Regions from separate parts of the uncultured Devosia sp. genome, predicted to be linked through region 1. Evidence: predicted binding sites of a transcription regulator. Region 1 holds the regulator's gene; each other region holds the start of a gene.
The links. Region 1 encodes LexA, which represses DNA repair genes until DNA is damaged. Its sites were predicted from a motif close to TGTTCNNNNTGTGTTCNG; they were not measured.
Positions count from the first base shown of each region.

Region 1 (3,276 bases):
GCCAGCTCGGCGACGGCGCCATCCTCAAGCCCGCCGAAAAATACCAGCGCATCGCCCAGACCAACGGCATCCCGCGCGACAATCACTAGTCAGAACGCCAACCGAAAAACAACGGGCCCGCCAAATTGGCGGGCCTTTTTTCGCCTAGGTGGCAGTGGCGTATTTCGGTGAACGCAGACGACCCCCACCTCGGTTCAAAAGCCCGATCAACACCGACGCTCGATACCTCAAAGGCTGCGATTGCATCTGCCAACGCGATCAAGGCAAAGCGCTCAAATGCTCATGCACGATCTGCCAGCCGGTCCTGCCGTCGCGAACCACCGAGGTCCCTCGGCCCTGGCCCGATCGCTCCACCCCGCCGATCGTGGCTCGCCAGCAATACCCATAGATACATGAGGCGGCCGCGCTACCAACGGCCAGCCATTGTAGATCTTCCAGCCAGTAGGTTTCGTTCTCGAACCGTTTCCACGTCGCTTCGAACGCCGCCCGGATCGAGGCCAACCCAACATGCGAGCCATCGCCAAACCAGAACACCGCATTGTCGGCGATCAGGGCTGCCAGCCGGTCGAAGTCATGGCCGTTAATACGCGCGCGATAGAGCGCCATGACCTCTTCGGCACTATCGGCCATTTGGATGCCTCCGCCGCACCGCTAGCTCTGCGCGGCAGTATCGATCGTCACCCAGCGCCCGCCGGCATCGCATTGCAGCAGCAAGCTGTCATTGTTGCGAATACCCACGATAGCGCCCGCCGAGGACAACTTACCCTCGAGCAGGCACCCGGCCACGGGCGTCGCGGCCTCGGCCTTCGTCCATCCGCTTCCGGCTTTGCATACCGCGGTCCCGTCACCGGCGCTGATCGCCATGCCTGCCGAAAACGTGATGTTTCCCACCCAGCATCGTGTCTCACTGGCGCTTGCTTCCTGGGCAAATGCCGGCGCCTGTGGCAGCATAAGAAGTCCAACCAGAATCAGGGCAAAACGCATCAATATTTCCTCAGCAGCCCGACAAGCCGTCCCTGCACCTTGACCCTATCGGGCCCGAAAATTCGCGTCTCGTAAGCCGGATTGGCCGCCTCGAGCGCAATGGTATTGCCCTTGCGGCGCAGGCGCTTCAGCGTCGCCTCCTCATCATCGACCAGCGCCACGATGATCTCGCCGGTCCCTGCCGAATCCTGCTTGCGGATCAGCACGGTGTCTCCATCGAAAATTCCCGCCTCGATCATCGAGTCGCCGCGCACCTCCAGCGCGAAATGCTCGCCCGCGCCCAGCATTTCGGGCGGCACCGAGATGGTGTGCGAATGGCTCTGGATGGCCTCGATCGGCGTGCCGGCCGCAATCCGCCCCATTACCGGAATCGACACCGGCCGGGCATAATCCTCCACCGTGCCGCGCATCGGCGGTGCCGCCACGCGTCCCAGGTTGCCCTCGATCACGCTTGGCTCGAACCGCGACTTGCGCCCACCCAGCGACGGGTTCATCGAGTCGGGCAGCTTGACCACTTCCAGCGCCCGGGCTCGATTGGGCAAGCGCCGGATGAAGCCGCGCTCCTCCAGCGCCGTGATTAGCCGGTGGATGCCCGACTTGGACGCCAGGTCAAGCGCGTCTTTCATTTCGTCGAACGAGGGCGGGATACCGCTTTCCTTCATCCGTTCATGAATGAACATCAGCAGTTCGTGTTGTTTGCGCGTGAGCATTGGGCCCCTCGGTCGGGAATCGGAACAAAGACTGAACGAGCATACGTGTTCCAGTTATGTTCTGCAATATCCCACAGGCGCGACCAGTTAAATTTAGTCGGGCAAGCAAATCGACTGCCTGTGTCCTTGCCGGACTTGCCTAGAACTGCCCGATACTGATTGCGTCCACCATCGTCCCCGTCGCTTGGCCGGGGTCGTGCTCGGGCTGCACGATCAGCATGTCGGCCTGCGCCAGCGACGATGTATGCCCGCTATCCACTTCCGCTATGGGCCGCAGGGCCGTCCCGGTCTCCTCGTGCACCAGTTGGGCGCGCATGAAATGGCGCCGGACGCTGTTCGGCGGCGTAGGCGCCGCCAGCGGCAGGCGCCAATACCGCCCCGGCGCCGCGCCTGCGCCCAGCCACAGCCGCAATGCCGGCTTGATGAACACCACTGCGGTCACTAGCGCCGAAACCGGATTGCCCGGCAAGCCGAACACCAGCGTCTTGCCGCGCGTGCCGAACATCAGCGGCTTGCCCGGCCGCATATTGATGCGCCAGAAATCCAGCGTCACGCCGAGCGCCACCAGCACGTCCTGGACGATATCATGATCCCCGACGCTGGCTCCCCCGGTCGTGACCACGATATCGGGTTCATCCGCGAACATGTCGCGCAGCCGCGCCGTCAGCCCGGCGCGATCGTCCCCGGCAATCCCATGATCGACGATCCTGCCATAAGGCGCGAGCAGGGGCCCAAGCCCATAGCTGTTGGACGCCACGATCTGGTCCGCGCCAAGCCTGCTGCCCGGCGGCACGAGTTCGTCCCCGGTCGCCAAGAGCGCAATGACCGGCTGTCGGCCCACCATAAGCGTCGGCACGTTTGCCGCCGCCGCCACCGCCAGGTGCAGGCCATTGAGCCGCGTGCCGGGCTCAACCAGCGTCTGCCCAACGGCAAAATCACTGCCCATTGGCCTTATGCTGCGTCCCGGCTGCGGCTGTTCGGCAAACCGGACATGCTGCCCGTTGACGCTCGCCAGTTCCTGCATGATCACCGCATCCGCCCCCTGGGGAACCGGCGCGCCGGTAAAGATGCGCACGCATTCCCCAGCGCCCATCACCCCGGCAAAACCCGCCCCGGCCTGCGACATGCCGATTATGCGCAGGCTGGCGCCCGGCGCCGCGTCCCGCGCCCGCACAGCGTAACCGTCCATCGCGCTGGCGTTGAACGGCGGCTGGTCATGGCTGGCCACCATCGCTTCGGCCAGAACGCGGCCGGCTGCCTGGGGCAGGGCGACGCGCTCGGTCTGCATCGGTGGCACGCGCTGCAAAATCTTGGTGATCGCATGCTCGACCGGCAACAGGCTCATGGTGCACGCACGAAATCGCCGGACTTGCCGCCCGATTTTTCCAGTACGCAGAGATCTGTGATGGTCATGGCCCGATCGATTGCCTTGGCCATGTCGTACAGCGTCAGCGCTGCGGTGGACGCGGCAATCAGCGCTTCCATTTCCACGCCGGTTTGCGCCAGCGTTTCCGCGCTCGCCCGGACAACGATCGTCGTTGCGGTTTCGGCCACGATATCGACCTCGACCCTGGTCAAGGCA
Region 1 covers NZ_CAXTKA010000005.1:100,162-103,437, reverse strand. Annotated here, with positions in the region: gene ACFE8X_RS08085 (IlvD/Edd family dehydratase) at 1-89, shown strand, start outside; gene ACFE8X_RS08080 (YybH family protein) at 259-630, opposite strand; gene ACFE8X_RS08075 (hypothetical protein) at 652-984, opposite strand; gene lexA (transcriptional repressor LexA) at 984-1,694, opposite strand; gene glp (gephyrin-like molybdotransferase Glp) at 1,834-3,039, opposite strand; gene moaC (cyclic pyranopterin monophosphate synthase MoaC) at 3,036-3,276, opposite strand, start outside.

Region 2 (3,276 bases), on a different contig from region 1:
TCTCGATCGGCATGTTCGAGCATGTCGGCTACAAGAACTACCGGCCGTATTTTGCCAAGGCGCGCGAACTTCTGGTGGATGACGGGCTGATGCTGCTGCACACGATCGGGGGCAATACCACCACTACGCATGGCGATCCGTGGAGCGAAAAATACATCTTTCCCAATGGCATGCTGCCGTCCCCGGCGCAGATCGGCGCGGCGAGCGAAAAGTTTTTCGTCATCGAGGACTGGCATAATTTCGGGGCCGATTATGACAGGACCCTGATGGCTTGGCTGACCAATTTCGAGGCAGCATGGCCGCAACTGGCCGATCAATACGACCAGCGCTTTTATCGCATGTGGCGCTACTATCTCAGCTCGTTTGCCGGGATTTTCCGGGCTCGCGCTATCGGCCTCTGGCAGGTCGTGCTGTCACCCCATGGCGTGCCAGGGGGCTATCGGAGCGTGCGTTAGGATCGGCGACAGTTCTCAGGCAAGCGCCATGTTGACACGATAGCTGAGGGCTTCGGCGATATGAGGCCGCGCGACCTGTTCGGCGCCGGCCAAGTCCGCCAGCGTCCGGGCAACTTTGAGGACGCGGTGATAGGCGCGGGCCGATAGGGAAAACCGCTCGGCAGCCTGCAAGAGTAGCGCCTGGCTTTCGCGATCGGGATTGACCACGGCTTCGATCAGGCTCGCTCCGGCGGCGGCATTGGTGAAGATTCCCGGCGCTTCATGATCTAGGTAGCGCCGCCGCTGGCGCTCGCGGGCCAATTGCACGCGCTGGGCCACCGCCGAGGAGGGCTCGGCCGCGCCGCCCGAGGTCATCATATCGGCGGCGTTGACGGCCGGCACGTCGATGCGGATGTCGATGCGGTCGAGAAACGGGCCGGAAACCCGGGCCTGGTAGTCGCCGGCACAGGCCGCGCCCCGCTTGCAGGAATGACCCGGACTGCCGGCCATGCCGCATTTGCAGGGGTTCATCGCCGCGATCAGCTGGACGCGGGATGGATAGGACACGCGGGCATTGGCACGGGCAATGACGGTTTCCCCCGATTCCAGCGGCTGACGCAAGCTATCGAGCACCTGAGGCGCAAACTCGGGCAGCTCATCGAGGAACAGCACGCCATTGTGGGCCAGACTGACCTCGCCCGGCCGCACGCGCAGGCCCCCGCCGACCAGGGCGGCCATGGATGCAGAATGATGGGGCGCGCGAAATGGGCGTCGGTCGGAGAGGGCGCCGCCTGCCAGTTCGCCGGCGATCGACTGGATCATCGAAACGTCGAGCAGTTCGCGCGGGTTGAGCGGGGGCAGGATGGAGGGCAGGCGTGCCGCCAGCATGGATTTGCCGGCACCGGGCGGGCCGATCATCAGCATGTTATGGCCACCGGCAGCAGCGACTTCGAGCGCGCGGCGGGCGACTTGCTGGCCGCGCACTTCGCTGAGATCGGGCAAGGCGCCGTTGGGCAGGTAGCGCTTGGGGCTGGGCCGTGCGGCGAGCTGGTGGCCGGTCAGGTGATTGACCAGCGCCAGCAGGCTGTCGGCGGCGACGATATCGATATCTTCGCCCGCCCAAGCCGCTTCGGGGCCGGAAGCCGAGGGACAGATAATGCCCAGGTCGCGTCCATGGGCAGCGATGGCCGCAGGCAGCACGCCCTGCACATGGGCCAGGCGACCATCGAGGCCAAGCTCGCCCAATGCCAGAAATCCATCCAGCGCATCGCGGGGGATGGCGCCAATTTCGGCCATCAACGCCAAGGCAATGGGCAGGTCATAATGGCTGCCCTCCTTGGGCAGGTCGGCCGGGGCAAGATTGACGGTAATGCGCTTGGGCGGCAGCCCCAAACCAGAGGCGACAAGGGCCGCGCGAACCCGTTCGCTGGACTCCTTGACGGCTTTATCAGGCAAACCAACCATAAGAAACTTGGGCAGGCCGGGCGCGATCTGCACCTGAACGTCCACCGCCACGGCCTCGATGCCTAAAAACGCGACCGTCGCAACCCGCGCCACCATGCCCGTACCCCCATATTGCCGGAAAACTAGCAGAGCTCCGGGGCGCTAACAAGAACGTTTGGCGAACATCAGCCCAGCGATTAACCATGCCGGATGCGCCACTGGTTAAGACAAGCTTTCCTTAACCCGTCCATGTTGAATCGGAAGCCAAGTATCGCGTTTTAGATCGAGTATCGTCGCCCATGATTGCTGCCTGGTCCATTCCCTCGCCGCGGGCGATCCTCAAGAGCGTGGTCATCGCCGGGGTCATCGCCACGCTGGCGGCCTGTGCCAGCGGCGGCGGACTTTACGGCGCCATCGAGGGCGACAACCGGCCCCATGCCGGCGTCGACCGGGCGCGGGGCCTGCCCATTCAGGGCATCGACATCGCGCGCTACCAGTCCAATCCGGACCTGCACACAAGCTACGCCTCGGGCATCCACTTCGTGTTCATGAAGGCGACGGAGGGCAAGGACTACATCGATCCCAACTTCTCGGCGAACTGGAACCGGGCCCGCTCGGCGGGCATACCGCGCGGTGCCTATCACTTCATGACCTGGTGCTCGCTGGCTTCGGAACAGGCCGAATGGTTCACCCGCAATGTTCCCAATGACGCCGATGCACTGCCGCCGGTGCTGGATCTGGAATGGAACAACCATTCCAGCTGCAAGACCAAGCCCAATCGCGCTGATGCGCTGGAGAAAATCAGGGTGATGCTGGCGGCCATGGAGGCCCATACCGGCAAGCTGCCAATCATCTATACCGACATGAATTTCCATCGCGACGTGCTGGAAGGGGAATATTTCCCCAATGCCTTCTGGCTGCGCTCCACCGCAGCGGAACCCCATGAACGCTATCGCAACCGACCCTGGACATTCTGGCAATGGACGCAGACGGGCGTGGTGCGCGGCATTCGCGAGGAAGTGGATCGCAACGCGTTTTACGGCGACCAGAATGACTGGATCAATTTCCTGTTGACCGGGTGCGATCCACGCGCCGTATCGACGCTGGGCCCAACGGGGCGCTGCCGCATCCAAAAATAAATAGGGGCGATTTCCGCCCTCTGCTCGCTTGTCACTCCAATGCCAAAAGCATAGGTTTTTCTGGTGATTTGAAGGGCGCCACGGCCCGCAATGCGAGGACACGATAAATGGCCAAAGGTCAGATGAAGAGCAACAAGGAAGCCAAGAAGCCAAAAAAGGACAAGCTGGCCGCAACGACGAACGCGACCGGGTTGGGCGCGGGCAGCGCGGGCACCGTCAAGAAGAAGTAGGTCGCTTTGGCGCAGCCAACATGACGGTCG
Region 2 covers NZ_CAXTKA010000006.1:78,190-81,465, reverse strand. Annotated here, with positions in the region: gene cfa (cyclopropane fatty acyl phospholipid synthase) at 1-455, shown strand, start outside; gene ACFE8X_RS09125 (YifB family Mg chelatase-like AAA ATPase) at 471-1,994, opposite strand; gene ACFE8X_RS09120 (GH25 family lysozyme) at 2,177-3,016, shown strand; gene ACFE8X_RS09115 (hypothetical protein) at 3,124-3,246, shown strand.
Region 2: ACFE8X_RS09125 (YifB family Mg chelatase-like AAA ATPase) is a predicted target of LexA. The motif match lies at 2,045-2,062, and genes of this name have one in related genera.

Region 3 (3,276 bases), on a different contig from region 1:
TCCAGGGGATGAAGGCGAGGAGGCACAGCGCCGCCAAGGCGCCAGGCAGGTAGTTGGCCACGAGTGCCGCCATTGGGATCATGCCGTCCGCCTCCTGTTCTCAGCAGTTACCGGCATCAGCAATGTGGCAAAGGCGTGGAGGGGCGGTGCCGTCCCCCCCTCGAATGGTTTCGCCAACCCTTGATTAAACCAGCGGCTTCAAATTGGCTTCGATGCTCGCCCGGCGACTTTCCAGAAAAGGCGGCAAGGCCAGGCTTTCGCCTAGCGTTTCCATCGGCTCGTCGGCGGCAAAGCCGGGGGTGTCGGTGGCGATTTCAAACAGGATGCCGTTGGGCTCGCGGAAATACAGCGAGGTGAAGTAGAACCGCTCGACTTCGCCGCTGGAGCGCATGCCGGCCTGAGTGACGCGGGCAATCCATTGGCGCAGCGTGTCCTGATCGGGCGTGCGGAAAGCGACATGATGCACGCCACCGGCGCCGGGACGAGAGGCGGGCTGGGTTGGGTCGGCCACAACGTGAAGTTCGGCTGCAGGGCCGCCTTCGCCCATCTGGAACACGTGGGTTTCCCCGGCGGTGCTGGTGGCGGGGTGGGTGCGCACCTTGCTCATATTCATCACCTGGGTGAGCACGGCTTCGGTGCGCTCGAGTTGCGGCACGGCCAGGGTGATGGGCCCCAGGCCGATGATCTGCCGGTCGGGCGGCACCGGTGACTTGGCCCATGGGATGACCGTATTCGCGCTATCGGTAACCATACGGAAGCGTTGGCCTTCAAAATCCTCGAAATCCAGCGACAGATGGCCGGCGCGCTCCTTGATGGCGGACGTGCCGACATTGTGCGTCTGGAGGTGATCTTTCCACCAGGCAAGCGTTTCTTCGCTCCCAACGCGCAGGCCAGTGCGCGACACGGTGTGATTGCCGCGCTTTTCAGGACCGGCTTCGAAATCGAAGAAGGTCAGGTCGGCGCCGGGGGAGGCGACGCCATCGCCGTAGAACAGGTGATAGGCGGTGGTCTGGTCCTGGTTGACCGTCTTCTTGATCAGCCGCATGCCCAGCGTCTGGGTATAAAAGGCCAGGTTCTGCTTGGCCTCGGCGGTGACGGCGGTGAGGTGGTGGATGCCTGAAAGCTGAAGGCTCATTGGGGTCTCCTTGATGGCGCGATGCGTGGTTGACCAAGATGTAGGGGATAGGTGTCGGGTCCGGAAGCGGGTTAATGACGACGGGCTGTTGCGCCTTGTTGAACGGACAACTTTTATTTTGGCGTCATTCCCGCGGAAGCGGGAACCCATCCTTGCGGTCTTGGAATTCGGCCAGGGTAGGTCCCCGGTTCGTGGGGATGACGCAGCATTGGATTGGACTGTCTGTTTACAATCGAGCGCGACCTGTCTTTTTGCAATGCAATGCAACCGCTGACGCGCTATGGCTGTTGTGAACGAAACGGGAACTTCGATGGCCGCCCTGACCCTTCGCCGAAAACTGGCCGTGCTGTCGGATGCGGCTAAATATGACGCGTCCTGTGCTTCGAGTGGCACGGAAAAGCGCGACAGCCGCAAGAGCGGGGGCATCGGTTCGACCGAAGGCAGCGGCATTTGCCATTCCTATGCGCCCGACGGGCGCTGCATCTCGCTGCTCAAAATCCTTCTGACCAATTTTTGCGTCTATGACTGCGTTTATTGCGTCAATCGCTCATCCTCCAATGTCGAGCGGGCGCGGTTCAGCGTCGAGGAGGTGGTGCAGCTGACGTTGGATTTCTACAAGCGCAATTATATCGAGGGGTTGTTCCTGTCCTCGGGGATCATCCGCTCGCCCGATTACACGATGGAGGAAATGGTGCGGGTGGCGCGCAGCCTTCGCCAGGACCATGCTTTTGGCGGCTATATCCATCTCAAGGTCATTCCCAATTCCGCCCCCGAGATTTTGGCGGAAGCCGGGCGCTGGGCCGACCGGCTCTCCACCAATATCGAAATGCCTACCGATGTCGGGCTGCAAACCTTTGCACCGGAAAAACGCCCCGGCGAAATCCGCACTGCCATGGCCAATATTCGCGGCAAGCTGGTGGAAGCCGCGCCCGACAAGAAAGCCAAGGCGCAGCCGGCCAAGTTCGCGCCGGCAGGCCAGTCGACGCAGATGATCGTGGGGGCCGACACAGCCGACGACAATGCCATCCTGACGCGGGCCTCCGGGCTCTATTCCGGCTATAAATTGCGCAGGGTCTATTATTCGGCGTTTTCCCCCATCCCCGACAGCAGCGCCCGGCTGCCGCTCAAGGCACCGCCGCTGATGCGCGAGCACCGTCTGTACCAGGCCGACTGGCTGATCCGCTTTTACGGCTTCGAAGTGCCCGAGATCGTTGCCGGGGGCAGCGATGGCCTGCTCGATCTCGCCATCGATCCCAAGCTGGCGTGGGCGCTGACGCAGCGGCAAAGGTTTCCGGTCAACATCAACCGTGCCGACAGGGAACTGCTGCTGCGGGTTCCGGGCCTGGGCACCCGCAGTGTCGATCGCATCATCGCCACGCGCCGGCATCACAGCCTTCGCCTGGACGATCTGGCGCGCATTGCCGGCGCGATCGACAAGGTTCGCCCGTTCGTTGAAACCGTGGACTGGACGCCGGGCGGGCTGACCGATGATCACCAGCTGCGCGCCAAGCTCGAGCCGCAACCGGAACAGCTGAGCTTGTTCTGATGCACACAGTGGTGCTGCAATCGCTGAACGATTTCGATGAATGGCGCGGCCAGGCGCGCGAATTGTTGCGCGCCGGGGTCGCTCCCGACGAGGTCGTCTGGCGCGATCCGAAGTCCGAGGCGGGATTGTTCGAGCAAAGCGAGCCAGACATCGCGCATGCCGGCGACGTTCGGCCCGTGGGCGCCGTGCCGCCCGCCTTCATAGAACTGGCGCCCAAGGTGCTCTGCCACAGCGATCCCGAGCGGTTCGGCCTGCTCTATCGCGTGCTGTGGCGGCTGCAGGCCGACCGCGCCATTCTGGAGGTCGCTTCCGATCCCGATGTCGTCCGGCTGGCCGGCATGGCCAGTGCCGTGCGCCGCGAAAGCCACAAGATGAAGGCCTTTATCCGCTTCAAGTCGATCGTCGACGACACGGGGCTGGAGCGCTTCGCGGCCTGGTTCGAGCCCGATCATTATGTGGTTGAAATGACGGCGCCGTTTTTCGAACGGCGGTTTACCGGGATGATCTGGGCAATCGTCACGCCGTACCGGTCGGCTTATTGGGATGGCCAGTCACTGGCCTTCGGCGAGGGCGGTACGCGCGCCGATGTTCCCTC
Region 3 covers NZ_CAXTKA010000007.1:179,424-182,699, reverse strand. Annotated here, with positions in the region: gene ACFE8X_RS10530 (hypothetical protein) at 1-82, opposite strand, end outside; gene ACFE8X_RS10525 (ring-cleaving dioxygenase) at 185-1,135, opposite strand; gene ACFE8X_RS10520 (putative DNA modification/repair radical SAM protein) at 1,446-2,681, shown strand; gene ACFE8X_RS10515 (UdgX family uracil-DNA binding protein) at 2,681-3,276, shown strand, end outside.
Region 3: ACFE8X_RS10520 (putative DNA modification/repair radical SAM protein) is a predicted target of LexA. The motif match lies at 1,425-1,442, and genes of this name have one in related genera.